DNA from 3 places in the Undibacterium sp. genome. Region 2 is predicted to be linked to each of the others. Evidence: predicted binding sites of a transcription regulator. Region 2 holds the regulator's gene; each other region holds the start of a gene.
The links. Region 2 encodes LexA, which represses DNA repair genes until DNA is damaged. Its sites were predicted from a motif close to ACTGTATNNNNATACAGT; they were not measured.

Region 1: the regulator LexA is predicted to act here: its motif matches at 4,857-4,874, upstream of recA (recombinase RecA).
Region 3: the regulator LexA is predicted to act here: its motif matches at 7,438-7,455, upstream of imuA (translesion DNA synthesis-associated protein ImuA).

What each region holds. Positions count from the first base shown of each region.
Region 1 covers NZ_JAUXQE010000034.1:42,821-52,895, forward strand. Annotated here, with positions in the region: gene Q8K39_RS17255 (ATP-binding protein) at 1-4,644, shown strand, start outside; gene recA (recombinase RecA) at 4,943-5,986, shown strand; gene recX (recombination regulator RecX) at 6,065-6,541, shown strand; gene Q8K39_RS17270 (DUF2889 domain-containing protein) at 7,157-7,741, shown strand; gene sucC (ADP-forming succinate--CoA ligase subunit beta) at 7,773-8,957, shown strand; gene sucD (succinate--CoA ligase subunit alpha) at 8,976-9,857, shown strand.
Region 2 covers NZ_JAUXQE010000007.1:146,923-156,997, reverse strand. Annotated here, with positions in the region: gene Q8K39_RS04825 (efflux RND transporter permease subunit) at 1-33, shown strand, start outside; tRNA gene Q8K39_RS04820 (tRNA-Leu) at 290-376, shown strand; gene tig (trigger factor) at 405-1,754, shown strand; gene clpP (ATP-dependent Clp endopeptidase proteolytic subunit ClpP) at 1,772-2,398, shown strand; gene clpX (ATP-dependent Clp protease ATP-binding subunit ClpX) at 2,667-3,932, shown strand; gene lon (endopeptidase La) at 4,170-6,590, shown strand; gene lexA (transcriptional repressor LexA) at 6,748-7,404, opposite strand; gene rpsF (30S ribosomal protein S6) at 7,668-8,036, shown strand; gene priB (primosomal replication protein N) at 8,064-8,363, shown strand; gene rpsR (30S ribosomal protein S18) at 8,373-8,657, shown strand; gene rplI (50S ribosomal protein L9) at 8,684-9,136, shown strand; gene Q8K39_RS04770 (replicative DNA helicase) at 9,302-10,075, shown strand, end outside.
Region 3 covers NZ_JAUXQE010000021.1:197,661-207,735, reverse strand. Annotated here, with positions in the region: gene lpxB (lipid-A-disaccharide synthase) at 1-341, shown strand, start outside; gene Q8K39_RS10455 (TatD family hydrolase) at 402-1,181, shown strand; gene Q8K39_RS10450 (ankyrin repeat domain-containing protein) at 1,202-1,873, shown strand; gene Q8K39_RS10445 (error-prone DNA polymerase) at 2,062-5,226, opposite strand; gene Q8K39_RS10440 (DNA polymerase Y family protein) at 5,244-6,725, opposite strand; gene imuA (translesion DNA synthesis-associated protein ImuA) at 6,700-7,428, opposite strand; gene Q8K39_RS10430 (hypothetical protein) at 7,668-7,895, shown strand; gene Q8K39_RS10425 (Pls/PosA family non-ribosomal peptide synthetase) at 8,365-10,075, opposite strand, start outside.

The DNA of each region.
Region 1 (10,075 bases), on a different contig from region 2:
ATGCTTGAAATTTCTAGTCCTCCGACATGGTGGGAGACACTGACGACTGAGTGTTGGTCAGAATTGTTATCGGAAGACCTAAATGAGACCGTTGGTGACTTATCCGTCATTTGCTCGAATCCAATGCTTCCAATTGTCCGGGGTATGCCTGCGATAGTTAAAGATAAAGTGGAGCTGTCCATAGTAATTGGAAAAGGAGAAATCGGTAACCCAATAGAGGTCATGATTGTTGGTGGCTCGTTTGGGAAGTCGCAATCAGCTTTCCAAGTTGACGGCACGGTAATTTTAAGCGACATGCCACCCTCTAGTGGGCAGAAATCCCCGATTACCTACAAGGTCGTCGGCGATGGGAAAAAACCTGCGATAGCAAAAGTTATCTCGATTGCCAGTTGGAATCCTGGCATTCTCGTAACATGTAGAGTTGCCAACAAATTGTCTCCCCCTAAGAAGCCTCGTAAAAATAATGCGGGAGTGAATTGGGAGTCTGCATTGTCGCTACCAGGATCGGGACGATATGAGTTGCTTATATTAGCGCCGGTTGGAGCTAATATCGTTGAAGCAATCGGTGTACTTGATGATGCTGCGGAGATCCGAGATGAAGAACAACAACCGTTATTGATACGCGAAATAAGAGCAGGTGAATATCAAATTGAGGTCGAGGTTGATGGAAAATACCAGCTCGAAATCACTTTTCTTCCACTTGGGCGTGCAGGTACTGAGGTATGTAGAGTTTATATCGATTGCGAGGAAACGAGGGAAGAAGGTTGTCGTAGCGAGTTCGAGCGACTCATCAAACTTAATCGACAACATCTAGAAAAGTTTGATTCCAAGGCCGTAGTTCAACTAGACCGTCATGCGCGGCTGTCCAGTTTGCAGTTATGGATGCTCGAAGAGGAAAACGTTACCAAATCGTTTCTACCACTTGTATTGGCAGACGACTACGCAACAAAATGGGCGCCACCAAACTGGGACACCATGGATGGGCGTATTCTATCTCAAGCCAAATTTCTACACGATCCTAGGCCTAAGGCAGAATCATTCCAGCCTCCAACTGGATTCATCGAAGCCAGAAAGAAGATTGCTGAGCGGGTACGTATGACGGTAGACCAGACTGGCCTTATAGAAGCTGCTCCGCTAGGGAATTGGATTTCACGAGATCCAGAGTTTCGCGATATCGTAGAAATGTATCTCGATTCTTATCGATCGTGGATTGCCTCTGACTGGGAGGTTGCATGTTGGGTGGATGCTATAGCTGTATGTGGTAGAGAAGTCGGAGGACGAACGTTATCGCGAATTCCTGATGCCATAATCCTCTCACCTTTGCACCCGCTTAGGTTCGCTTGGCATTGCCTAGCGCAACAGGTTCTATTCGATGAAATCGAGGGGCCAGACGCTCGCCCCTGTCCAGCTTCTAGCATTCTTGATCCAGATTGTATTCCCGACCTGCTTACAATGTCACTTCAGTCGCCAGGAGGGCCGCAAGGCATAGATCGAATTGACTTCCTTTCCGTAGAGTGCAGTTCTGATTATTGGTCTGTACTTTGGAACGGCTCACGACTTGGACAACTTGCAGAAAGATCGCAACAAGCACCATTTGATAGCAATTTTGGTTTGATTGTTGGTGGAATATCAAGTGGATTTAGTCCGGCTCAAGTTGCTCGTGCGCTGGAAGACGTATCTAGTCTGCTTGCTGCGAAGCCTGTTGTAAGTCTCGTTGTCTCTAGCACTGGAGGCTCTACGGACGCCTGCAACGAAGGACTAGCAAGTTGGTGTTCTCGGCGATTTGGAACTGGAGAAACCACAACCTACTATGATGGTGTAGGGCCTAGGATACTTGAAGTGTTTGACACACGAGTAGTTGGTTCTCGACCGGATCAAGCAACGATCGCCAACCTCTCAGAGGACACGGCAAATAGGGTTAGATGGTTCGAAAGGCAACCTCAGGGATCGCGACCAGATCTTGGTATCATAGCCCAATTAGATTCTGCTCAGCCTGAATCAACATCAGTCGGGATGCGTTCACCGCTTGGTCTTGGAGGTTTGATTCGCCATAGGGTTAGGAGACAGTTAAATGGTGCTTTCTTAAGTGAGTCACGGCAAGGTGTTGCAGTGCCATCGTCGGGAAATATGTTTGCGGATAAGGTCGCAAATTGCGTCGCCGCTGTAGAAGGAAGCAATTTAGAAAAGATTGGACTTCAGTTTGCTCCTAACGTCCATGCAATATCCAGCATGCTGGAAGAAAAAAAAGCTGGTTTTGTTGCTGTCTCTTCATCTGCGATCGATCCTGCATGTTTTCTCGGCGGATGGATCAATGGTGCCTACCTTTGGGATTACGATCTTCCAGCATATTCGCACCGTGCTGGCGATACGAGCGGATACTACCTTCTCGCTCAGGTTAGAGACGCGGATCGAGACGCGCTAAGACGGGTGCTGGAAATAGTACCAGACAGTAAGCAAATTGATGATTCAAAGGTTGAGGAAATATTACTTGAGGTAGCGAGACGAGGAATCCCGACTGTTCGGGGCTTGTCCGGTGATGACACTGGTGCTACAGGTGACCTAGGGTTGTTCCTTGCAGTTCGACTTCTACAGGATCAATTTCGAGTTACTGGCAACTTGGATAGCCTTATTCCAATTCTTTCGGGATCACCTGAGGACGTCAACATTGCCGTTATCATTCCGGTCGATCCGTTCCGTGGTTACTTGGCGGATATAGCTCGCTCACTTGGTAAGGATCGTGGTGAGATGTCACTATCACGTCCCGATCTTCTAGTGGTTGGGATACATCTTGGTAGTATCGATGTTCGTTTGCAGTTAACACCTATCGAGGTTAAGTGCAGGCAAGGCAGCACAATGGGGGGAGGCGAAGCAAATGAGGCACTTGCGCAAGCACGGGCATTGTCATCACTTTTCTTGGAGATGCAAAAACGAGCTGAGAACTCACTCATTTGGCGACTTGCGTTCCAACATCTCCTGCTGTCCATGATTGGGTTTGGGATGCGAGTCTACAGTCAACATCAGAGCGTTACGAACCAGGCTGCGCGTTGGGCTATGTATCATGAGCGCATTGCCGCGGCGATCCTTGGACCGAGACCTTCAACTAGCATAGATAGACGCGGTCGCCTTATAGTTATTGATAGCACGCCTCAAAGTTTGCCTCGTGATCATGACAATGATGGATTCACGGAAACTATCGTAATTTCAAATACAGATGCTGCTCTTATGATAGCGGGGAACCCTATCGATTTCTATTCGAACGTTCGGGCTAAAGTCCTTGATTGGGATTTATTGCCTCGCATCCACAAGATGGAAAGCACTGAAATTAAAAACAATACTGGAGTACCTGAAAACAGAGCAACTAAGCTCAAAGATATTCTTGTTCCGCTAGACCCGATCTATGAGCAGGAGATAAATGAGGATTCAATTGATCAGCCTAGGTTGTCATTGAATCCGGGGAAAGTAGAATTAGAGTCCGCGCATGATAAAGCAAGTCCAGGCATTCTACTTTCTGTCGGTAAGAGTGTTGATGGTTTTGAATCTAGAACCATTTCACTCAATATCTCTGATACACGACTTAGCCAATTTAATATTGGCGTTGTGGGTGATTTAGGAACAGGTAAGACGCAATTATTGAAATCACTGATTGCCCAGATCGCTACTGCGAGAGAAGAAAATCGCGGGATTAAGCCACGGTTTTTGATTTTTGACTATAAACGTGATTACAGCAACGCGGAATTCGTTGCAGCTACTGGGGCCCGGGTCGTCAAGCCAATGCGGCTACCACTTAATTTATTTGATACGGCGTCCATAGCCGAATCTGCTGCTCCATGGCTGGATCGATTCCGTTTCTTTGCTGATGTCCTCGACAAAGTTTACACAGGTATAGGGCCTGTCCAGCGTGACAAACTCAAGGGAGCTGTTCGCAACGCGTATGATTCTGCGAATGCTTTAAATCAAGTACCTACTATTTATGATATCCACGCTGAATACAAGAAATTGTTAGCTGGGAAATCAGACTCGCCTATGGCCATTATTGACGACTTAGTCGATATGGAAATTTTTGAGCGCGATCCCAAAAAAACTATTCCATTTGATCAATTTCTAGACGGTGTTGTGGTTATATCGCTCGATGCAATGGGGCAAGATGATAGGAGCAAAAATATGCTCGTTGCAATCTTATTGAATATGTTTTACGAGAATATGTTAAAGACGCCCAAGCGTGCATTTATTGGCACCGAACCACAACTCCGAGTGATTGATTCTTATCTCTTAGTTGACGAGGCACATAACATCATGCGCTACGATTTCGACGTTCTACGTAAGTTATTGGTCGAAGGGAGGGAATTCGGAGCAGGAATTATCCTGGCATCTCAATATTTACGTCACTTCAAGACAGCAGGTAATGATTATCGAGAACCTTTATTAACCTGGTTTATCCATAAAGTACCAAACGTGACAGCTGCAGAATTAGGCGCACTTGGACTGACAGCAGATCTAGGTGAGCTATCGGAGAGAGTTAAGACTTTACCCAACCATCATTGCCTCTATAAATCGTTCGATGTGATTGGAGAAATAATTAGGGGACTGCCGTTCTATGAGCTAGCGTCATCTGGCATTGGGAAGAAGCGCAACAGTCTTTCTTGACAGATAGGCCGTCTCCGAGCGAGCGTTCGCAAAGGATGTCTCGCATTCGAGGTGAGGATACATAATATTAAATTCAAAGTTAAGCGAGAAAAATTCAGAGTTAAATGAAAATCGACAAATTTTGTCAAATAAATAACTATCAGATAATTATCAGCCCTTCGCTGTAAAATCCCCTGTTCAGCAATCAATGTAAAAAGTCGCTTGCATAAATCACTGTTTTTTTATACAGTACTGCAAATCGCAGGAAATTAAGCCTGTATTCCTTTTTCCACCCGCCGCTTATTGAATGAAAGAATGTATGGACGATAAGAAACCAGAAAATGCCTCAGAAAAAGCAAAGGCACTTGCAGTAGCTCTGGCACAGATAGAAAAGCAGTTTGGTAAGGGTTCGGTGATGCGTATGGCCGACGGTGAAGTGGTGGAAGAGGTACAGGTTGTCTCTACTGGCTCTCTGGGTCTGGATATTGCGCTGGGCGTCGGTGGTTTGCCACGTGGCCGTGTTGTCGAGATTTATGGTCCTGAATCTTCTGGTAAAACCACATTGACGCTGCAGGCGATTGCTGAAATGCAAAAACTGGGCGGTACTTGTGCATTTATCGATGCTGAGCATGCTTTGGACGTTGGTTACGCTCAAAAATTGGGTGTGAATCTGTCTGATTTGCTGATTTCACAGCCAGATACAGGTGAACAAGCACTGGAAATTACTGATGCGCTGGTGCGTTCCGGCAGTGTTGACCTGGTGGTTATCGACTCGGTGGCGGCATTGACGCCACGCGCCGAGATTGAAGGCGATATGGGTGATTCCTTGCCTGGTTTGCAAGCGCGTCTGATGTCCCAGGCTTTGCGTAAGCTGACGGGCAGTATCAAGCGTACCAATACTCTGGTGATCTTTATTAACCAGATTCGTATGAAGATTGGTGTGATGTTTGGTAGTCCTGAAACGACGACAGGCGGTAATGCGCTGAAGTTTTATGCTTCCGTACGTCTGGATATACGCCGCACTGGCTCTATCAAGTCTGGTGATGAAGTGGTGGGCAATGAAACCAAGGTCAAGGTAGTCAAGAACAAGGTGGCCCCGCCATTTAAAGAAGCTCACTTTGACATCATGTATGGCGAAGGTACTTCACGCGAAGGTGAGATTCTGGATCTGGCGGCCGACGCCAAGATCATAGAAAAAGCTGGTGCCTGGTATAGCTATAATGGCGAACGTATCGGTCAGGGTAAGGACAATGCACGTACTTATCTGAAAGAGCGCCCTGAGTTGTCATTTGAAATTGAAAACAAAGTACGCTTGCATCTGGGCGTCCCTTTGTTAATGCCAGCAGCGGCAACGGCTGAATAAGCTGTAGCTCACTGTTAGCGACATCGTCTTGAATCATGCCGGTTGGTAGCTACCAACCGGCATTTTCGCTTTTAAAGTATGAAGAAACCCACCATTAGTCTGAAAGCCCGTGCCTTGCGTTATTTGTCCATGCGTGAACATAGCCGCATGGAGCTGGAGCGCAAACTGGCGCGTTATGTGGAGGAGGGCGACGATGTTGGCGCTGTCCTGGACTTTTTGGAAGCAGCAAAGTATTTGTCTGGCGAGCGTTTTTCTGAATCGTTGGTGAACCGGCGGCAGGCTAGGTTTGGCAATAACCGTATTCTGGCGGAGCTGCAAAGCCATGGCCTGGATGCGCAGGATATAGAGAACGTGAAGGAAGAGTTAAAAGAATCTGAGGTCGAGAGGGCGGTTCAGGTCTTGCACAGGAAATTCCGGCACGCGCCGCAGGATCATCAGGAAAAAATGAAGCAGGCGGCGTTTTTGCAGCAAAGGGGGTTTTCCAGCAGGGCGACGCAGGCGGCGATGCGGGTGTCGCGTGATGAAAATGATGAAGATAATGAAGATGATGAATAGTATTCGCCATTTCAACATGCTCACAGTTGCCATCATGTCGCCTCAGCGCAGGCTGGGGTTCAGCGGCGTTGCTTGATTTTGTTTATTCTTGATTTATTTGCATGAATTCAGAAATCCTGAGCAAGATCGCGGCAGATTTGGCTCTACAGGTGTTAATACGATGGATTCCTGTCTGCGCAGGAATGACGAAGGGGAGGATATTCACATCATTGAAGCTCAGGTTTAGAACTGATAAGTCCTAAATTGACGAGTCCAGTCCTTCCTTTTGAAGCAGAAACTTTGGACTGGACTTTGAAATAGACAACAATTTACGACATGCTTAAGTGCTTCTTTCAATTGCTTGTCGGTATTGCAAGAGCAGACTTTTATCTCATCATCGCCATGTTTTCGCTTGCCAAACCACAAAAAACTTAATTTTCTGCTTAGATTTCTGCATTAGCATACTCAGAAAACTGCTTAAATTGTAGTCATATGATGAGTTCGCGGCTGGTCTGTGCTAAACTCTGCTGGTTTTTTTGCAGGGCCGCAGGAGCGGCTGTTATCGTAGAAGCTGCGGTAACGACACGCAATTGTGGCTATTTATTGAGTATTCCGGTTTAGCCGCCAGCAGGCATGATGCCCTTATCTTCGTCAACCAACAGACGCGCCTTAAAGCACACGCGTACTATCCAGATCGAAGCGTTCGCGCGCGATGACGGATTGTGGGATCTTGACGCCCGTATCACTGACTATAAGCCCCGCGATATTACCCTCGCATCCGGCGTGCGCCCCAATGGCAGCGCGCTGCATGATCTCAGCCTGCGCATTACCATAGACTTGCAATTGACCATCGTTGATGTGGAAGCGTTTTCGGATGCTGTACCTTATCCTGGCTATTGCGAAGTCATTACTCCAGATTATAAAAAACTCATCGGTTTGAATTTGTTACGGCAGTTCCGCCAGGGCGTGAAAGAGCGCATGGCTGGTGTGCATGGTTGCACCCATCTGACGGAAATGGCACAAATTCTACCGACTGCTGCTGTCCAGGCTTTTGCCGGGGATGTGATCGATACCCGCGACGGGGCCACCGATCGTGGCCAGCAGGCGCAGCAACCTTTTCAACTTGATCGCTGTCACGCCCTTCGTACTGACGGGCCGGCGGTTGTTCAATATTACCCGCGTTGGGCAAAAGCACCGCCTGACGCGAAATCACCCAGCTAGTTTGTTTGTTTAATTATTTATACCTCAGTGTCTGAAGGGAAGTCGTATGAAAATTCATGAGTATCAGGGTAAAGAAATCCTCCGCAAATTCGGAGTGACAGTACCACGCGGTATTCCATGCCTGTCTGTTGACGAAGCTGTCAAAGCGGCTGAAACGCTGGGCGGACCAGTCTGGGTTGTTAAAGCACAGATACACGCTGGTGGCCGTGGCAAGGGTGGTGGCGTGAAAGTCGCTAAATCCCTGGAACAAGTGCGTGAATACGCTGACGCGATTCTGGGCATGCAACTGATCACGCATCAGACTAGTGCTGAAGGTCAAAAGGTTCGTCGCCTGTTGATCGAAGAAGGCGCGGACATCAAAAAAGAACTGTATGTCAGTATGGTCACTGACCGTATTAGTCAGCGCGTGGTCTTGATGGCCTCCAGCGAAGGCGGTATGGATATTGAAGAAGTGGCAGAAAAACATCCAGAACTGATCCACAACCTGGCAATCGACCCGACTGCTGGCTTGCAAGATGCTGAAGCTGACGACATCTCCCGCAAAATCGGTGTGCCTGAAGAGTCCATCGCTGATGCACGCGTACAGTTGCAAGGTTTGTACAAAGCCTTCATGGAAACTGACTGTTCCCTGGCTGAGATCAATCCTTTGATTTTGACAGGCTCCGGCAAGGTTATCGCACTGGATGCGAAATTCAATTTCGACGCGAACGCATTGTTCCGTCAACCAGAAATCGTGGCTTACCGCGATCTGGATGAAGAAGATCCAGCGGAAATCGAAGCCTCCAAATTTGACCTGGCTTACATCTCCCTCGACGGCAATATCGGTTGCCTGGTGAATGGTGCTGGTCTGGCGATGGCAACGATGGATACCATCAAACTGTTCGGCGGCGAACCAGCCAACTTCCTCGACGTAGGTGGTGGCGCGACAGCAGAAAAAGTGACTGAAGCCTTCAAGATCATGTTGAAAAACCCAGGTCTGAAAGCCATCCTGGTCAACATTTTCGGCGGCATCATGCGTTGTGACGTGATCGCTGAAGGCGTGATCACTGCATCCAAGGCAGTTTCCCTGCAAGTACCACTGGTTGTGCGTATGAAGGGTACTAACGAAGACATCGGCAAGAAGATGCTGGCTGACTCTGGCCTGCCTATCATCGCGGCTGACACGATGGAAGAAGCAGCACAGAAGGTTGTTGCAGCTGCTGCAGCTCAAGCTTAATAATCGCAAGGAACAGATATGTCCATCCTGATCAATAAAGACACTAAAGTCATCACCCAAGGTATCACTGGCAAAACTGGCCAGTTCCATACTCGCATGTGCCGCGATTACGCAAACGGTAAAAACTGTTTCGTCGCTGGCGTGAATCCGAAAAAAGCTGGCGAAGATTTCGAAGGCATCCCGATTTTTGCTAACGTATCTGAAGCGAAAGCAGCTACTGGCGCGACAGTTTCCGTGATCTACGTTCCACCAGCAGGCGCAGCTGCTGCCATCTGGGAAGCTGTTGAAGCTGACCTGGACCTGGCAATTTGCATTACTGAAGGCATCCCTGTCCGTGACATGATGATGTTGAAAGACCGCATGGCAAAGTCCGGCAGCAAGACAAAATTGCTCGGCCCTAACTGCCCAGGTCTGATCACTCCAGACGAAATCAAGATCGGTATCATGCCAGGCCATATCCACCGTAAAGGTCGTATCGGCGTGGTTTCCCGTTCCGGCACGTTGACTTATGAAGCAGTGGGTCAATTGACTGCGCTGGGTCTGGGTCAGTCTTCTGCTGTTGGTATTGGTGGTGACCCTATCAATGGTCTGAAGCACATCGACATCATGCAGATGTTCAATGATGATCCAGACACTGATGCCGTCATCATGATCGGTGAAATCGGTGGTCCGGATGAAGCCAACGCTTCTTACTGGGTACGCGACAACATGAAGAAGCCGGTCGTTGGCTTCATCGCCGGTGTGACTGCGCCTCCGGGCAAGCGCATGGGCCATGCTGGCGCGTTGATCTCTGGTGGTGCTGATACTGCACAAGCCAAGCTCGACATCATGGAAGAATGCGGCATCAAGGCCACTAAAAACCCGTCAGAAATGGCGCGTTTGTTGAAAGCTATGCTGTAAGCTCAATGCTGTAGACAAGCTTGAGATGAAAAAGAGTCGCAGATTTTGCGACTCTTTTTTACTTATGCCGGAGTTTCTTGTGGATATCCGTGCAAATAGATTTCCTTAATGTTAAGCTTAAGTGTCATTGACAGTTCACAATTGAATTGACCGTGGACAGGTCGCTTTGCTGATGAAAAGCAGAACAAGAAACTTCCAAGAGACGTCTGAAGAAGAGA
Region 2 (10,075 bases):
GCCTGGTTTAGGGTTAAGAAGACCAGCGTTTAGGGTCTGCCCCTTGCTGCCACGAGTGTGTCAGCAAGGGATAAAGGTGGATTAACCTCAGTCTTGGGGCGTGTATTGTCCTTGCATTTAAAAAAATAAGGCACACGCTGGTAAAATCCAGTAGAATATCGGGCTGGAGTTGTAATGCCACATACATCAGTTTTGGGCGACGCTTGAATTTCGGGTCGCCCTTTGCTTTTTATGACGGCCGTGCTCAACGTGTGGCGGCATTGCGCCGGTGAACATAAACATACATCCCGCGAGGATGGCGAAATTGGTAGACGCACCAGGTTTAGGTCCTGACGCCAGCAATGGTGTGGGGGTTCGAGTCCCCCTCCTCGCACCACAGAATTTTTACTATTTGGACGATTTTCATGGCAACTGCAGTCGAAACTTTAGATAAATTGGAACGCCGCTTGACGATTTCCTTCCCGATCGCCGATGTGCAATCAGAAGTTGAAAAGCGTTTGAAACAGCGTGCACGTACAGCAAAAGCGCCTGGTTTCCGTCCTGGTAAAGTACCTATGAAAATGGTAGCCGCTCAATACGGCTATCAAGTGGAAACAGAAGTTCTGAACGATAAAGTCGGCCAGGCTTTTGCTGCTGCTGCAAACGAAAACAAATTGCGTGTTGCTGGTTATCCAAGCATAGAGCCAAAGTCTGGATCAGACGTGGTTGAAGGTAGCTTGGCATTTGATGCAACTTTTGAAGTATATCCAGAAATCACAGTCGGTGATTTGTCCGCTGCCGAAGTAGAGCAAGTCAAATCTGACGTGACTGATGCTGAAATCGATAAAACTATCGATATCCTGCGCAAACAACGCGTGCATTTCCACGTTAAAGGCGAGCAGGGTGCGCACGGCGACGGCGGTGCAGATCAATCCGCACAGAATGGCGACCGTGCTACAGTAGACTTTGTTGGCAAGATCGACGGCGTCGAATTTGCTGGCGGCAAAGCTGATGGTTTTGCATTCGTACTGGGCGAAGGCCGCATGTTGCCTGAGTTTGAAACAGCAACTATCGGTTTGAAAGTTGGCGAATCCAAGACTTTCCCATTGGCATTCCCTGAAGACTACCATGGCAAGGATGTTGCCGGTAAAACTGCAGAATTCACGATCACTTTGACAAAACTGGAATGGGCGCACATGCCTGAAGTTGATTCCGAATTTGCAAAAATGCTCGGCGTAGAAGATGGCGATCTGGTCAAGATGCGTACCGACATCAAGGAAAACCTGGAGCGTGAAGTACGTGGTCGCGTCAAAGCCAAGACTAAAGAAAGTGTCATGGACGCACTGGTCAAGGTAGTGGAATTCGACGTACCCAAGACTTTGGTTGCACAAGATGGCGAGCGTCTGGCAGAAATGACACGTCAGGACATGGCGCAGCGCGGCATGAATGTAAAAGACGTGCCTTTCCCGGCTGATTTGTTCAATGCACAAGCTGAACGTCGCGTTCGTTTGGGTCTGATCCTGGCTGAACTGGTCAAGGCGAACAGTCTGCAAGCAACAACCGAGCAAATCAAAGCGCAAGTTGAAGATTTTGCCCAAAGCTATGAAGATCCACAGCAAGTCGTTAAGTATTATTTTAGCGATCGCAATCGTCTTGCTGAAGTTGAAGCCCTTGTATTAGAAGAAAACGTCGTTACCTATGTGCTGGGTAAAGCGAAGGTAACAGACAAAGTTCTGCCTTTCGACGAATTGATGGGTAACAACGCACAAGCGTAATAAATAAAGGAAAACACATGACAGGCATCATCCGTAATTCGGCACTGGACACAAACATGCTGGGCATGGTGCCTATGGTGATTGAGCAAAGCGGCAGAGGTGAGCGTGCATACGACATCTATTCCCGCTTGCTCAAGGAGCGTGTGATTTTCCTGGTTGGTCCGGTCAATGACCAGGCTGCCAACCTCATCGTCGCACAGTTGCTGTTCTTGGAAAGTGAAAATCCTGATAAGGATATTTCACTCTACATCAACTCTCCAGGTGGTTCGGTGTCTGCTGGTATGGCAATCTACGATACCATGCAGTTTATTAAGCCTGATGTGTCAACTTTGTGTACTGGCCTGGCGGCATCCATGGGTGCCTTCTTGCTGGCTGCCGGTGCCAAGGGCAAGCGTTTCTCTTTGCCAAATTCCCGTATCATGATTCATCAACCTCTGGGCGGCGCTCAAGGACAGGCATCTGATATTGAAATTCAGGCACGTGAAATTTTGTATTTGCGCGAACGTTTGAATGGTATCCTGGCTGAAAAAACTGGTCGTAGCTTGGAGCAAATTGCCAAGGACACAGATCGTGATAATTTCATGTCAGCGGACGCTGCTGCAGAGTATGGTCTGATCGATAAGGTACTGGCGCATCGCGCTTGAGTTGCTCACTTACGTAGCTTATCAAAACAAGAACGCCTGTTCCGTAACGGTCCGGGCGTTTTTTCATTCTGTTCTATAATGTCTCATTGCTCCCCATAGTTGCATATTGATGTCATGACGAAAGCCGTTTTTGCAGGTAATATGCAAGACCAAGAAGCTGAGGAAATTTGTGGTTGGTTTGCGCGGGCAAGGCCTGTGTAAAGTTTTGTCAAGCTGCAGTTTAATCATCAGTTTTATAGATTAATTTTGTTTATTTCATATACGTATCATGCCCGATAAAAAATCCTCCAGCGGAGAAAAGTTGCTCTATTGCTCGTTTTGCGGCAAGAGTCAGCATGAGGTTAAAAAATTAATAGCAGGGCCATCCGTATTCATTTGCGACGAGTGTATTGACTTGTGCAATGACATCATTCGTGACGAAGTGTCTGAGATTGATAATATTGCCAGCGCGAAAACTGAATTGCCTACGCCGCAAGAAATCACTGACTTGCTGGACCAGTATGTGATTGGTCAGTTGGGTGCCAAACGTATCCTTGCAGTCGCGGTGTACAACCATTACAAGCGTCTCAAGCATTTGGGCAAAAAAGACGATGTTGAATTGGCAAAGAGTAATATCTTGCTGGTAGGTCCGACTGGTTCCGGCAAAACCTTGCTGGCGCAGACCCTGGCGCGCATGCTGAATGTACCTTTTGTCATTGCCGATGCGACTACCCTGACCGAAGCGGGCTATGTTGGTGAAGACGTCGAGAATATTATTCAAAAATTGCTGCAAAATTGCAACTATGAAGTCGAGCGTGCGCAAAAGGGCATTGTTTATATTGATGAAATTGATAAGATTTCCCGTAAATCAGACAACCCATCAATTACCCGTGACGTTTCCGGTGAAGGTGTGCAACAAGCTTTGCTGAAGCTGGTTGAAGGTACGATGGCATCCGTGCCACCTCAAGGCGGTCGAAAGCATCCGAATCAGGATTTCATCCAGATTGATACGACAAACATCATGTTCATCTGTGGTGGTGCATTTGATGGCCTGGCCAAGATCATTTCTGACCGTTCTGAGCGCAGTGGCATAGGGTTTTCAGCCAGCGTCAAGAGCCAGGCGGAAAAGAGCGCCAGTGAGGTCATGCAAGATGCTGAGCCGCAAGATCTGATCAAGTTTGGTCTGATCCCTGAGTTGGTTGGCCGTCTGCCAGTCATCGCGACACTGAATGAGTTGGATGAAGCGGCGTTGATCCAAATCCTGGTGGAACCAAAAAATGCCCTGATCAAGCAGTACGCAAAATTGCTGGAGATGGAAGGTACTGAACTGGAAATCCGCCCGGCGGCTTTGCAGGCGATTGCCAAAAAGGCTATTATGCGTAAAACTGGTGCTCGTGGTTTGCGTTCCATCCTTGAGCATGCTTTGCTGGATGTCATGTATGACTTGCCTAGCCACCAGAATGTGGAGAAAGTTGTCATTGATGAAAGCACGATCACCAATGGTGCAAAACCCTTGCTGATTTACCATGAGCAACCAAAAGTGGCTGGAGCCTGATGGCATTGTTTGCCATGAAGTAAGAAAAATGGGGAGTTAACTCCCCATTTTTTATTTATTTGCCTTGTTTTAAATTGTTTCGAAGTACAATGATTTAACAAAACGATTCTGGCTTCAATCGTAAAGCTACCCGGGGAAGCTCTCTGAGTGGCTTTTTTTATTGTTTTTTTCCAGAATGGGCTTGTGTTTCCGCCCAGTGCGCCAACATTGTTAACCAGTATTTATGAAAGGTGCGCCATGACGACTACTCTGATTACCGAACAAACCCAATTGCCGTTATTGCCACTGCGTGATGTTGTTGTATTCCCGCACATGGTAATCCCCCTGTTTGTGGGACGCCCCAAATCCATTAAAGCGCTTGAAGCCGCCATGGATCAGGGCAAGAGCATCATGCTTGCTGCCCAAAAAGCGGCTGCCAAGGATGAGCCTTCTGCCGACGATATTTATGAAATTGGCTGTATTGCCAATATCTTGCAAATGCTGAAATTGCCCGACGGCACCGTCAAGGTGCTGGTTGAAGGTGCGCAACGTGCACGTATCAGCAAGATTCATGATTCTGAATCGCATTTCTTTGCTGATCTGACACCTATCGCCGTTGACGAAGGTGATGAGTCAGAAGTGGAGGCGATGCGTCGCGCCATCGTTCAGCAATTTGACCAGTACGTCAAACTGAACAAAAAGATTCCACCAGAAATTCTTGCCTCTCTGTCTGGTATTGATGATGCTGGCCGCCTGGCCGATACCATCGCCGCGCACCTGCCTTTGAAGCTGGAGCAGAAACAAGTCATTCTGGAAATCTTCAGTGTGGCAAAACGTCTTGAGCATTTGCTGGGCCAGCTCGAAGGCGAGCTTGACATCTTGCAAGTCGAAAAACGTATCCGTGGTCGCGTCAAGCGCCAGATGGAGAAATCCCAACGCGAGTATTACCTGAACGAGCAAGTCAAGGCGATACAGAAAGAGCTGGGCGAGGGTGAAGAAGGCGCCGATATTGACGAGCTGGAGAAAAAAATCCTGGCTGCCAAAATGCCTAAAGAAGCCCGCGACAAAGCACAGAATGAGTTGAAAAAACTCAAGATGATGTCACCGATGTCGGCAGAAGCTACTGTCGTGCGTAATTACATCGACACCATCGTCAATTTGCCATGGAAGAAAAAATCCAAGGTCAATAATGATTTGACGAATGCTGAAAAAGTGTTGGAGGACGAACACTTTGGCCTTGATAAAGTCAAGGAGCGCATTCTGGAATATCTTGCAGTACAACAGCGCGTCGACAAGCTGAAAGCGCCTATTCTGTGTCTCGTGGGTCCTCCTGGTGTTGGTAAAACCTCGCTGGGGCAATCCATTGCCCGTGCAACGAACCGCAAGTTCGTGCGTATGGCCTTGGGCGGGGTACGTGATGAAGCAGAAATTCGCGGTCATCGCCGTACCTACATAGGTTCGATGCCTGGCAAGATCTTGCAAAGCCTGTCCAAGGTTGGCGTGCGTAATCCTTTGTTCTTGCTGGATGAAGTGGACAAGATGGGCGCTGACTTCCGTGGCGATCCTTCGTCAGCCCTGCTAGAGGTATTGGACCCTGAGCAAAATCACACTTTCTCGGATCACTATATCGAAGTTGACTTCGATTTGTCTGATGTGATGTTTGTAGCGACCTCCAATTCCTACAATATCCCGCCAGCTTTGCTCGACAGGATGGAAGTCATTCGTCTGTCGGGTTATACCGAGGATGAAAAAACTAGCATTGCGCAACGTTATCTGTTACCTAAGCAAATCAAGAACAATGGTTTGAAAGAAGGCGAAATCACCGTGGCAGAAAGTGCCTTGCGTGACATCATTCGCTATTACACACGCGAAGCAGGCGTGCGCTCGCTGGAAAGGGAGATCTCCAAGATTTGCCGCAAGGTCGTGAAAATGCTCTTGCTGAAAAAGACCGAGAAAAAAGCCACGGTCAATTCCAAGAACCTGGATAAGTACTTGGGTGTGCGTCGTTATGACTTTGGCGTTGCCGTCAAGGATAACCAGGTTGGCCAGGTCGTTGGCTTGGCCTGGACTGAAGTGGGCGGCGATTTACTCACTATAGAAGCTGTCGCCATGCCAGGTAAAGGTGGTGTCATCCGTACTGGTACTCTGGGTGATGTCATGAAAGAATCGATCGAAGCAGCCCGCACTGTAGTACGCAGCCGCGCCAAGCGTCTGGGTATCAAGGCAGATGTATTCGAAAAGAGTGACATTCATATCCACGTACCTGAAGGTGCAACACCAAAAGATGGTCCATCTGCCGGTATCGCCATGACCACGGCGCTCGTATCCGTGTTCACTGGCATCCCGGTCCGCGCAGATGTTGCCATGACTGGTGAGATCACATTGCGCGGCGAAGTCTTGCCTATCGGTGGCTTGAAAGAGAAATTGCTGGCGGCTCATCGCGGCGGTATCAAGACTGTGCTGATACCTGAGGAAAATGCCAAGGATCTGACTGAGATTCCTGATAATGTCAAAAACAAGCTGGAAATCATCCCGGTAAGGTGGATAGACAAAGTCCTCGAAATTGCACTGGAATCCCAGCCCGTTCCTTTGGTTGACGAACCAGTAGCCGTGGTGGCGTCTACACCGGCAGCTGCTCCAACAGAAGCAACAGCTGATACTACTGTGGTCAAGCACTAAGTAATGTATGTTTCTGAAATGAAAAACGTCCGGATATCCGGACGTTTTTTTATGTCAACCGCTAACGAAAGTTTGGTGGCAAGCTGGTGTCAATAAGTTTGTGATTCTGCCTTTACATGAAATACTTGAGAGGGCAAAAATCATGCACAGGTTAATCTCAAACCCAGTTGCGCATGAGGCCAACCGCCAGCCCTTCCAGCGCGAAATCTTCTTCCGTGTCACTGATTTTAATGACAGGATAATCGGGGTTTTCCGGTATTAGTTCTATCAGGTTACCAGTCTTGTTATAGCGTTTCACTGTCACATCATTACCCAGGCGTGCAACGACGATCTGGCCATTGCGGGCACTGTCGGCTTTTTTTACTGCCAGCAAGTCGCCATCAAATATACCGGCATCGCGCATAGACATGCCGCGTACCTTTAGTAAAAAGTCAGGTTTGGCAGAGAACAGGGAAGGGTCAACATGGTAAGTGGATTCAATATGCTCGCTGGCGAGGATGGGCGAACCAGCAGCGACGCGGCCCACCAGTGGCAGGCTGAGTTGAATCAAGGTAGAGTGAAGTGGGGGCGGTTGTTTGCCGGTGATATGGTTGGACAGCTTCGATTCCAGCAGTCGAATGCCGCGTGAGGTACCTGCCGCAATTTCTATAACCCCTTTGCGTGCCAGTGCTTGCAAATGTTCTTCTGCAGCATTGGTTGAGCGAAACCCCAATTCTGTTGCAATCTCAGCGCGTGTAGGGGGAAAGCCTGTGTTTTGAATGGCATCTTTAATCAGGTTAAGAATTTGTTCCTGGCGGGCGGTGAGTTTAAGCATGGTGTTTTCTAGTGTGAAGGTGCTGTATATACAAGCAGTCTGTATTTTTATACAGTAGAGCTGAATATGCAAGTCAAAATCCTCGAGATCTGTCCGAAATGTGAAAAAATACCTCACTTTAACGTCTAAATTGGCCTATAAAGCAGCTAAGTCACTGATCCAATTGATCAATATGAAAAACTGGGTTATTATTATCGGCTTTCCTCTTCCCGCACTCGTCTTGACGCCGAGGCGGGCTATTTTATTGTCCACAAGGAGAATATATGCGTCATTATGAAATCGTATTTATCGTACATCCCGATCAGAGCGAGCAAGTTCCTGCAATGATCGAACGCTACAAGGCAAGTGTTGTAGCTCGTGGTGGTCAAATCCATCGCGTTGAAGACTGGGGCCGTCGTCAACTGGCTTACATGATTCAAAAATTGGCTAAAGCGCACTATGTTTGCATGAACATCGAATGCGATGCTGAAACTCTGCTCGAGTTGGAAACAGCATTTAAATTCAATGATGCTGTTTTGCGTCACCTGACAGTCAAATTGAAAAAAGCAGAAACAACACCTTCTCCTATGATGAAAGCTGTTCAGAAAGAAGATGCTGCAAAAGCGCAACGTGTTGAAGCGCCTGCTGCTTAATAATTGACAAAGGTCGCGTAAAAAATAGTGAATCAGCTGAAGCTCGTAGCACGGATTGTGGAAAAAAGCGCATTGCGTTACACCCCGGCCGGTATCCCGATAGCTTCTGCTACCTTGATGCATAGTTCAGAAACTCGTGAGGCGAACACAGTTCGGCAGGTCGAGTTTGAAATTTCTGCAATGGCTGCTGGTGAAATATCCCAGCGGTTTACAGAAATTGCCTTGGAGCAGCCCATGGAATTCACTGGTTTTTTAGCGCGCAAAAATCGCAATAGCAAAAGTCTCGTTTTTCACGTCACTGAATTCGGGACAACTTTACTAGATTAGGAGCCAAAAATGGCATTCGGTAAAAAATTCGACAAAAGCAAATTGAAGCAAAAGCGCCAACAACAAAATCCTTTGTTCAAGCGTAAAAAATTCTGCCGCTTCACAGCAGCACATGTAGAAAAAGTTGACTACAAAGATATCGACACACTGAAAGATTTCGTGCAAGAAAACGGCAAAATCATGCCAGCACGTTTGACCGGTACAAAAGCGCTGTATCAACGTCAAGTTGACACTGCAATCAAACGTGCACGTTACCTCGCGTTGCTGCCATACACTGATTTGCACACAGCGTAATTGACGACAAGGTAAAGGAGAAAAATATGCAAGTTATTCTGTTGGATAAAGTCGTTAATCTCGGCAATCTGGGTGATGTAGTTCGCGTTAAAGACGGCTATGCACGTAACTTTTTGATTCCACAACGTATGGCTCGTCGTGCAACGACGGCTGCAGTTGCTGAATTCGAAGCAAAACGCGCTGAGCTGGAAAAAGCAGCGGCCGCTAAATTGGCAACTGCTCAAGCTCAAGGCGAAAAACTGTCTGGTTTGACTGTTCAAATCACACAAAAATCTGGTGTAGATGGCCGTTTGTTTGGTTCCGTCACTAACGCAGATATCGCTGAAGCCCTGACTAAACAAGGTTTCGCGATAGAAAAAGCACAAGTGCGTTTGCCACAAGGTCCGTTGAAGATCGCTGGTGAACACAGTGTTTCCGTTGCTTTGCACACTGACGTTGTTGTTGACGTTAATGTTGCAGTAGTGGGCGAACACGCGTAATTTGCTTTTTGCAAAACGCTGAAAAAGCCGGGGATTCCCGGCTTTTTTCATGTTTGAGAGAAATTTTTCGTTATTTGTCTGTTTGTCACAAACTTGTCACAAACTCGCCATCTTCTCGTACTTTGAACGCTCTGATAGTCTGGTTTAACGGTTATAATGCGCGCCATGAAAGCTGGTTCTGATCCTCAAGTTGACGCGCTACGCGTCCCCCCCCATTCCATAGAAGCAGAGCAATCTGTTCTGGGTGGCCTATTGCTGGATAACGCGGCCTGGGACCGTATCGCCGATTTTATCGGCGAAGAAGATTTTTATCGCTACGACCACAGGATTATCTTCCAGTGCATGGTCAAACTCATTAATAGCTCGCGTCCGGCTGACGTCATTACCGTCTTTGAGGCGCTGACTAGTACAGGCAAGGCAGAAGATGCCGGTGGCCTGACTTACCTGAATGCGCTGGCACAAAACACCCCCTCTGCTGCAAATATCCGTCGCTATGCAGAAATTGTCCGTGACCGCGGTGTATTGCGTAAGCTGATTACCGTCGCGGATGAAATTTCTGGCAATGCCTTCAATCCGCAGGGTAAAGAGGTCAAGCAAATGCTGGACGAGGCTGAGTCCAAGATCTTTGCTATTGCTGAAGAAGGCGCACGCGGTGCTCAGGGTTTTCAGGCGATTCAGCCCTTGCTGACCCAGGTGGTCGAACGCATAGACGAGCTGTACAACCGCGACAATCAAAATGATATTACCGGTGTGCCGACTGGCTTCACTGATCTGGACAAGATGACTTCAGGCTTGCAGCCTGGTGATCTGGTGATTGTAGCTGGCCGTCCGTCGATGGGTAAGACCGCCTTCTCACTGAACATCGGTGAGAACGTGGCGATAGACAGCGGCTTGCCAGTCGCCGTGTTTTCCATGGAGATGGGGGGGGCTCAGTTGGCC
Region 3 (10,075 bases), on a different contig from region 2:
TGGTTGCTTCTGGTACAGCCTCGCTGGAAGTGGCCTTATTCAAAAAGCCCATGGTGATTGCCTACAAAATGATGGAAGCCTCATGGCAGATATTGCGCCATATGGGTTACCAGCCCTGGATAGGCTTGCCGAATATTCTTGCGCGTGAATTCCTGGTGCCAGAATTTTTGCAATCAGCAGCCAGGCCAGATGCAATGGCTGATGCATTGTGGCAGCAGTTGAGTGATGAAGCCTTGCAGGAGCGACTGAAGCAGCGCTTCGTCGATATGCACCATTCCCTCTCGCGCGATACCGCCAACGTCTCGGCGCAAGCCGTATTACAATTAATTTCAGCAAAATGAGGCTTTAGTCCCGGTTTGCCGATATGGTTACACGCCAGATTCACTTGAAGAGTAGCAAGCATGTACGTTGATTCCCATTGTCATATCAATTTTCCCGAACTGGCTGAACGTTTGCCAGAGATATTGGGCAAGATGCAGGAAAATGGGGTGACCCACGCGCTATGCGTCTCGGTTGATCTGCCTGATTTTCCGCAAGTTCTGGCATTGGCTGAACAGTATCCACACATTTATGCGTCAGTAGGCGTACATCCTGACTACGAAGAAACAGAAGAGCCAACAGCAGAGCAATTGGTCAGGCTATCCGATCACGACAAAATTATTGCCATCGGTGAAACCGGTCTTGATTATTTCAGATTGAAGGGTGACCTGGAGTGGCAACGCGAACGGTTCAGGCAGCATATCCGCGCCTCCCGCATTTGTCGCAAACCCTTGATCATTCATACCCGTGCAGCGGCGGAAGATACCATACGCATTATGCAGGAAGAGGGCGCAGGCACAGCTCAGGGTGGTGTTGCTGGCGTCATGCATTGTTTTACAGAGTCACTGGAAGTTGCGCAAGCAGCAGTAGATTTGGGGTTTTATATTTCTTTTTCCGGCATCCTGACCTTCAAGAGCGCCAAAGATTTGCAGGCAGTAGCCAAAGCCTTGCCTCTTGAGCGTATTTTGATAGAAACTGATTCGCCTTACCTAGCACCAGCCCCGCATCGCGGCAAAATGAATGAACCCGGTTTTGTCCGTCATGTGGGTGAATTTCTGGCAGATTTGAAAGGTATCTCCGTCAAAGAAGTGCAGGAAACTACGACCAGAAATTTCTTTCAATTGTTTCAATTTGCTCATTGAGTCCTGATATGCAAACAGTCTTGTCATCCGCATCCTTTTCTGGGAAATTTAATCTGCGTTGCGTGGCTTGTTTGCTATTGTGGCTCTCTTCTGCCTGTGCTTTTGCTGATGATCATGATGACCTGCTTTTTGCGGTACGCTTCGACGACGTAAACAAAGTCAGTGAGTTGGTCAAACGCGGTCTGAGTGTCAATGCCACAGAATCTATACGTGGCGAAACTTTACTGATGATTGCATTGCGTGAAAACTCGAAGAAAGTTTTTCAGGTCTTACTCGATCACAAGGACATCAAACTTGAAGCCAGAGCCAGTAATGGCGATACCATCTTGATGCTGGCCAGTTATTTAGGCGACTTCCCCGTCGTGAAAAAACTGGTAGAGCGGGGCGCAGAGATCAATCAAGTTGGCTGGACAGCATTGCATTATGCGGCAGTAAGTGGCGATAAGAATATCGTCGCTTTATTATTGGAAAGCTCCGCCTATATTGATGCTGAATCACCAAATAAAACTACCCCTCTGATGATGGCAGCTCGCTCTGGCAAACATATCATCGTCGGTTTACTGCTGGAAGAGGGTGCTGACCCATACTTAAAAAATGATCTGGGTTTAAATGCACTCGACTTTGCTATCGACGTAGAGCAAAGAGAAATAGCAGCCATTTTGAAAGCACGCATGCAGGCCAACAAAAAATAGTTGGTGTTCACGCGCCTGATATTTGAAGGAGGACTTCTTGAAAGCTGATGAGGTAAAACGGGCACTCGAAGTTGTGGTCGAATGGGGTCGTTTTGGAGAGTCATACAACTATGATTATCATACCGGTCGCCTGACTCTGCCTGAAGATAATCAAAAGTAATTATCGCGTCTTTGCAGGGTAGGTGAGTTCAGCAAAAATTCCTGCTACCTACTTCCAGTTGCCCCAGGAGGTGTGACATATCTACCAGACGTTTGGCAACCAGATGCCTGACTTCCGCCTCACATTGCCAGATACCATATACGCCCAACAGCGGTGCACTCAAAACTTCGCTACGCTGCTTTTCCAGTACATTTGGCCAAATAATGACATTCACCGGGCCAGTCTCATCTTCTATGGTGATAAAGATGACGCCTTTGGCAGTCTGTGGTCTTTGCCTTACTGTAACCAGGCCACAGCCACGGGCAAATTGCCCTTGTTGAAAAGTATTTAGCATTTCTGCTGGCAAGAAGCGTTTGGCCAGTAATTGTGGTCTCAACAAGGCAAGGGGATGGCGCTGCAGGCTGAATCCGGTCGCATGATAATCGCTATAAATTTCCTGTGCTTCTGAAGGTGCTTTCAGTTGTGGCACTTGCTCCTGTATGCTGGTGGCCCGCAACAAATCCTTGTCCGGTATTGCACCTACTGCCTGCCACAGTGCCTGCCTTCTATGTCCGGCCAAGCTTGACAAGGCATTACCTGCTGCCAGTATATGCAAATCATGTTGGCTTAATTGCGCGCGTTTTGCCAGATCATGCGCATCATCAAAGGCTTGTTCCTGACGTGCCTGCGTGATACGCAAAGCTGCATCCTTGGACATGCCATATAGCAGAGAAAACCCCATGCGCACAGCAGGTTGCATGGTCCCGGTAAATTTATTGAGCTGCGTCTCAGCCTCAAGTGAAGAATCCCAATTACTGCAAGTCACATCGATTGCGCTGACTTGCACATCGTGACGGCGTGCATCCTGTATCAATTGCGAGGGTGAATAAAATCCCAGGGGTTGCGAATTCAACAGTGAACATAAAAAAACGGCAGGTTCATGGCGCTTGATCCAGCTACTGAAATACGCCAGGATGGCAAAGCTGGCAGAATGGCTTTCAGGAAAGCCATAATCACCAAACCCCTTCATTTGCTCGTAGATCCCTTGAGCAAAATCACGCTCATAGCCATTCTTGACCATGGTTTCCACTATTCTGGCTTCATACGCTTCCAGCCCGCCTTTACGCTTCCAAGCTGCCATTGCGCGGCGCAAACCATCTGCTTCCCCCGGCGTAAAGTCCGCCGCATGCATTGCGATCTGCATGACTTGCTCCTGAAAAATAGGTATCCCCAGCGTACGCTCCAGCGCTGCCCGCATGCCTGGGTTTTCATGGATTTCTATAGGTTGCTTGCCCTGACGCCTTTGCAGATACGGATGCACCATGCCTCCTTGTATAGGACCCGGCCGCACAATGGCAACTTGTATCACCAAATCATAAAATTGTCTGGGCCTTAGGCGCGGCAACATACTCATCTGTGCACGGGATTCAATCTGAAACACACCTATGGTATCTGCCTTGCAAATCATGTCATAGGTCAGCGAGTCTTCCCTTGGGACATCCTGCATGCACTTAGGCTTACCTGGCAATGTAGCCATCAGGTTAAAAGCACGGCGCAATGCCGACAGCATGCCAAGGGCCAGCACATCAACCTTGAGCAAACCTAGAGATTCAAGATCATCTTTATCCCATTGGATCACATTGCGTTTTTCCATCGCCGCATTTTCTATAGGCACCAACCTGGATAATTTGCCGCGTGCGATGACAAAGCCACCACTGTGCTGGGATAGATGACGCGGAAAACGCAGCAATTTCCCTGTCAACAGAGCCCATTGCTGGGCTATAGGCGAGTTGGTATCGAGGCCGCATTCAGTAAATCGTTGAAATAACTCTTGCTTGCTATCAAACCAGCGATGCGATTTTGCTACGGCATCAACAATCGCAAGATCTACGCCCAAGGCCTTTCCCACATCACGCAAGGCGCCACGTGGGTGATAGGTGTGTACTGCGGCCGCAAGGGCAGCGCGATCACGTCCATATTTGTCGTAGATGTACTGCATGACTTCTTCACGGCGCTGATGCTCAAAATCGACATCGATGTCGGGCGGCTCACCTCTTTCCTTTGACAGGAAGCGTTCAAATAGCAGGGTATGTGTTTCTGGGTTAACTTCGGTGATGTGCAGGCAATAGCAGACGACAGAATTTGCTGCCGAGCCGCGTCCCTGACATAGAATCTCTTTTTTCCTGGCGAAATTAACGATGTCAAACACCGTCAAAAAATAAGGCTCATAAGCAAGATCATTAATCAGGTGCAATTCATGTTCTATTTTGTGGGTTACTGATGATGGCAAGCCTTGTGGATAGCGCGAGTGCGCTCCTTTATACACCTGCAACTTTAAATAACTGGCAGGCGTGTATCCTTTAGGTACCAGCTCGTGCGGGTATTCATAGCGCAATTCATTCAATGAAAAGCTGCACAGCTCGGCAATTTTCACTGTTTCAGCCAGGGAATGCAGCGGGTAGATCGTCGCCAGCCGCAAGCGGGAACGCAGGTGCTGCTCTGCATTCATCGCCAACGCATAACCACATTCGGTTATGGGCTGACACAGCCGTATGGCAGTCATCGTATCTTGCAAGGGCTTGCGGGATCTGACATGCATTGTGACCTGGCCAATTGCAACAACTGGCAATTGCACGGTCTCGGCTACCGCATCAACTTGTTGTTTTTGATATTCATCTGCAATTTGCATCAATAAATTCAAACCTATCCAGGCACGACCAGGAAAGTGTTGCTTCAACCAATTTGCTTGTCTCAGCAGTACATCGCTTTCTGCCGGGTAGGCTGGCACCAGTATCAACAGGCAATCTGGCAAGCCAGACAAATGCTCTAAACCTGTTGGTGGCGTGACGAAGTCCCTGGGTGTCAATAAGTAACTGCCTTTGGTTGCCCGGCATCGCCCAAGGGTGATCATTTCAGAGAGATTGCCATAGCCTTCGCGGTTTTGTGCAAGGGCAATCAGATGCACACTACTTGCAGGTGCTTCTATATCTTCCAGTTTGAAGTGGGCACCGATGATGAGATGCAAGCCCGTATTTTTTGCTGCTGTATATGCTCTTGCCACGCCAGCCAAGGAACACTCATCGGTAATGGCGAGGGCACGATAATCCAGTTTAATGGCACGTGCCACCAATTCTTCTGAATGTGATGCTCCATGCAGGAAGCTGAAATTGCTCATGCAAAATAATTCGGCATATTCGGGCAGGAAGGCACTCATGTTGATATATCCAAATGCTATCCAAAAATACCATGCAAGAACCAGACAGGCTCTTCACTTTCAGGATCATTGGCTCGCTCGCGATAAATCCAGTAGCGCACATGGCGCTTATCGACAGCGATGTAGTAATCCCGGGTTTGTATCTGCTCATTCCACCAGCCGGATTCTATGCGCTCAGCCGGAGAAACAAGTTTCAATTCTGATCCGTAATAGGGACGATGCTCGTGAATGTCCAGCGCCAGCGGCTGCGGTAACAACCAGTTGGGGCGCAAGACATAGCCTGCCAATGCGTGAGCAGGGCAGGGCGGTGGGGGTTTCTTGATGACAGAAATCCAGTGATTGGCAATATCCGCCCTATGGTCTGCATGCGGTGCCGGCTGCAAGACATTATCTTCGCCCAGACGTGCAATCAAGAGTTCAAGTAAGCGCTTATGTTCATTTTCCTGCCCACCGGGTTCAGGAAACAAGGTATAGCTTTGCGCCTCGCGCAATATGGTCTGCTTTACTTCCAACAGCATGCCGATGACGGCACTATGCAGTTTTAGCTGGCTCAACTTTTCTTTGAACAAGCTGAGTAGATGCGATTCTTGCCAGCATGCTTGTGCCAGATGCAAGTCAAACATGGTCGGCGGGATGGCCTGGCGACCACGCTCATGCAATAACTCCATGTGTATATGCGTCACTGCCAGTTGCTGCGCTGCCAGCCAGCCCAACAACTGCGCCAGCAAGCTGCGGGCAAAGATTAGTAGTGATTCTGCTTGCTCTATACGGTCTGGTAATTCCATTTTGACTTTGAATTCTGGCGCTGCGAGATACCATTCATGCACCTCGGCCTGCTCGCCATAGGCTTGATCCAGTTCTATGAGTAAAGCCTTGCCTCCGCGTCTTTGCAGGCCGGGGCGAGGCAAGTGCCGTAAATCTCTCAAGCTATAACAGGCTATGCCCTGTAATAACTCAGTCAAAGGCTGCGCCGCAGTGAGCAATTTGACTGGTAGTCTGTCCAGGCGTTGCGTTAATCGCTGCATTTTAAAAACGTGCTGTCCTCTGAGTAGTTTACGTGATGCTTCCTTGGCCAACAGCCAGGCAGCCCTGGCAACGGGGGCTATGCCTGTGGTTGCTGTATAACCCAAAATGCGCATGCTCTCTTGCACACGTTTACGCAAAGCACGTATGCCACCAAATAAACTCAGGCTTGCGCTGATATCAACCAGTATGCAATCATCTTCTGCGAGGCAGACTTGTGGTGAGTATTGCAGCAACGTAGTTGCCACCGCCTGTAATGCCAGCTTTTCTTTAATTTGATCACGTTGATAGCACTCTGCACCAGCGCACAGCATTTGCACGCCGCCCGTGCGCATGTTCAAACGTATACCCATATGATTCGCTGACTCAGACATGGACGTTACCCGCCCGTGATGGAGAATGACACTGACTTGCGTCTCTTGCTGAGCAAGCAAGGGAGTGACAAACACCTCAAGCTGGAGTAAAGGCAGGTGCACGGCTATCCACAGTGGAGGGCAAGTTACCATAGTTTGTCGCAAGTTTTTCTTTGCCTGGGTGAGCATAGGCATACAAATAAGGATGATCTGGCACATGCAATGCCAGCGGCGCATCGCGCTGGCTGCCACGGCGCTTGAGAATGCTCAGCTCCAGGCCATATTGAGTGGCTTGTACACTCAATCGCAAGGGCGCGGGAGAGGCTTGCTGCGCAGCTCGCATGTCACGCATTAAAAAAAATAAAGTCTCTGAGCTTTGCGCTGCCAGATGCAAACGACGCAAAGCTTCACTACGGATGCTGGATGTCCAGAATAACAGCGCGCCACAACTGCTATTGCGCAGCACCTGCTCTGCCGCCCACAGGGCATCAACATGTTTGTGGCAGCGTATCCATATCAACTGCGATGGCTGCAAGCCTGTGCTTGCAAAAACCAATGCTTGCGGTACATAAGGCGGTGTCAACAAAGCAATGGGACGGCCATCAAGTTGACTTAAGGCGGGTTTGAGTAGACTGAGCTCGGCAGTGCCAATCTGCGGTAACAAAATCTCGGTTAATTGCCCCTGCGGCCAGCCATTTCCGGGCAGTTCAATATTGAGTTCAGCATAACCACTGGGCAAATAGCCACCCTGACCACGCGCCAGTTGCGATGCACGCCACAATGCGGGGTGTATGTGTTCAGGAGGAAGTGAGGAAACGTAGGGCATATTACATATACTGATTAAACGTACAGTATATGTAATATGGCGGCAGACTTCAAAGTTTATTTTATGTGACGGTGCTACGTGACTGGAGGAAAAAAATACAGAGAGATGAGAAAACCACAGCTTTACAAATTACTGATTGCGCATACAGTTGTTTGTGATAAAGTTCGCTCCATGGATGAACGCATGGATGTCTTGATGACCGTTCCTCTATCACATACCAACCGATATGGAGATTGAATATGGCAAACCTCGAACAGTCCTTTGATACACGCTTCAGCTTGCAATTCGCCCCGACATCATTTCTGATGCGTCTGGGTCGTCGCGAAATATTTGTCTGCCGCGACTTTAGACAGCGCTCTTACTATGTCAATCCTGTACTAGATTGCAGTACAGGCATACAAGCTGGGCACCTGGAAATACTGATGTTCCGTAAATGGCTGATTATTTTATCCAAAGCTAATTGGTAGCAATGAGTCATGCTTAAGCTGGCTATTAAATACATTCCACAATTGAACAAATAACTCTTGGTAGCAAATATATCCGTCACATTGTTCAGATATATTTACTTCAGGAAAGTCCAGTTCTGTAAGATATCAATTTTTAGTGAATATACAATTGAACACTTAACGTCCAATTGCAAATCCTGAGCACACAAGAAATGGCCAGGGGCAGGGCATGCATTATCTGTTATACGTCAACAATGCTTCTTAACATCCCTGTATTGCGCTCCAAGCTAGATAGCGTCAACAAAACTGGGTATCTTTCAGGGTATGAGCGTAGGTGCTTTTGCCCCAACGAATGAGCATGAACTGCATCACAATTATCTTGTAGAAACCATCTGGTTGTATAAGTCGATGAATTGCCCTGAGTTTAAATAAATTCAAGGGGATGACGCATTTGTAGCCCTATCCCCTTACTGAAAATTATATATGCATATCAAGAACCCGTCATTGCAGCGGGGCAACCATGCCAACTGGAATTGGCGGGAATATATTCCCCCTTCATCACCAGCGTCAATGCACCAAGACTGGCACCATCTGCTACCACGGCGCTATACAAAACCGAGCTGCGCGGCCCCATGTACACACGTTTACCAATACTGACGTAATCAATTTTCATGACCCGGTCTTCAAACAAATGTGTTTGCGGGCAAGCAAGGGCGTTGATTTCGCTATATTCACCAATGCTGACGCAGTCAAACTCGGTAATATCTGTAGTATCCATATATACCCCTCGTCCGATTTTGCAACCAAGCAGATTGAATGCCAAAGGCAGCCATGGCGTACCACGCAGGTAGCGCATGAAATTCGGCACTGCAATTCCTTCATACAGATTGGTAATGCCTTCTGATATCCAGACAAAGGGCGTCCACATGGGCACGCTGCTTTTCTTGTAGCGGAAAATCAGCAACCATTTCAACATCAGGATGAAGGCAAAACTGCCCACACCATACAACAAACCTGCAACGACCAGGTAATACAAGACTTCACTCCAGCGATCATCGCCTGCCAAAGGCATCAAATCAAGAACTATGGTATAGCCAACGGCAATCACCATCGCATGCGGCGCAATGATGCGGAAAGCCTCGATCAAACCCCGACCCAGACGGCGAATTGCTGAAGGCCGGAAGGTCAGATTCTCAGGGAAACCCTTGGTTTCTTCGCGGGCAGGCAAATGGATTGCTGGAGAACCCAACCAAGTGTCACCTTCATGCATCTGCTCGTTACTTGGTGCACTGGAGTGGACACCAATTAAGACGTTTTCAGGCAAGATCGTGCCATCTGGAATATATGCGCCATTGCCAACAAAGCTGCGACGCGAAATCACCGTAGGGTGCATGCTCATCCAGCCGCAATCAATTTGCTCGTCACCCAGCAATACCGCATCGGCAATAAAGGTTTCATCACCTAAAGTCAACATATCTGGGACTACACCCAAGGCTGTGGAAATCTCAGCCCCACGACCAACTTTTGCGCCCAGCAAACGATACCAGAAGGGCGCATAGACAGTTGCATATACACCGTGCAAGACGTTCAGGCTGGATTCCTGAATTTGATTGACTAACCATTTGCCGCAATAAGTATTGCCATGTACGGGATATTGCCCTTGCTTTAAGGTTGGCAAAATACTCCAGCGTATGCCGGCAGAAAGTAGGGCGGTGCACACAATCAACACAGCAGTGGCGGGAAAAGCCAGCAAGAAATATTTTACGAGCTGAAAGGCCACTGAGTTGCTTTGCAGTCCTGGGAAAAGTTCGGAGTTATCAAACCAGTCTATAGTCATAAAACTGGGAAAAACCGGCATAAAGAACAGCGCGCTAATCAAGAGTGAACCAAACACAAAAAACACAGTTTCACCAAGCAGGCGCAAGCGCGTAGCCTGAGGTCTTGGTGGAAAGGTCGCGGCATCAAACAAGCCCACATCTCTGGCAGGCGAGCCTTTCCATATTCGGGATTTTGGTATCCGTTTCCCCTCACTCAGTGCAGATTGCCCATCAAGATGGCTGCCGGCTTCTAAATAGACATTGCCTTCCAGTACAGCATACGAGCCGACATACGCATCATCTTCCAACGTGATTGCTCCCAAGATTAACTCGCCATGCTGTACCCTGGCATTTTCAAAATTGCTCGCATTACCTATACTGCAA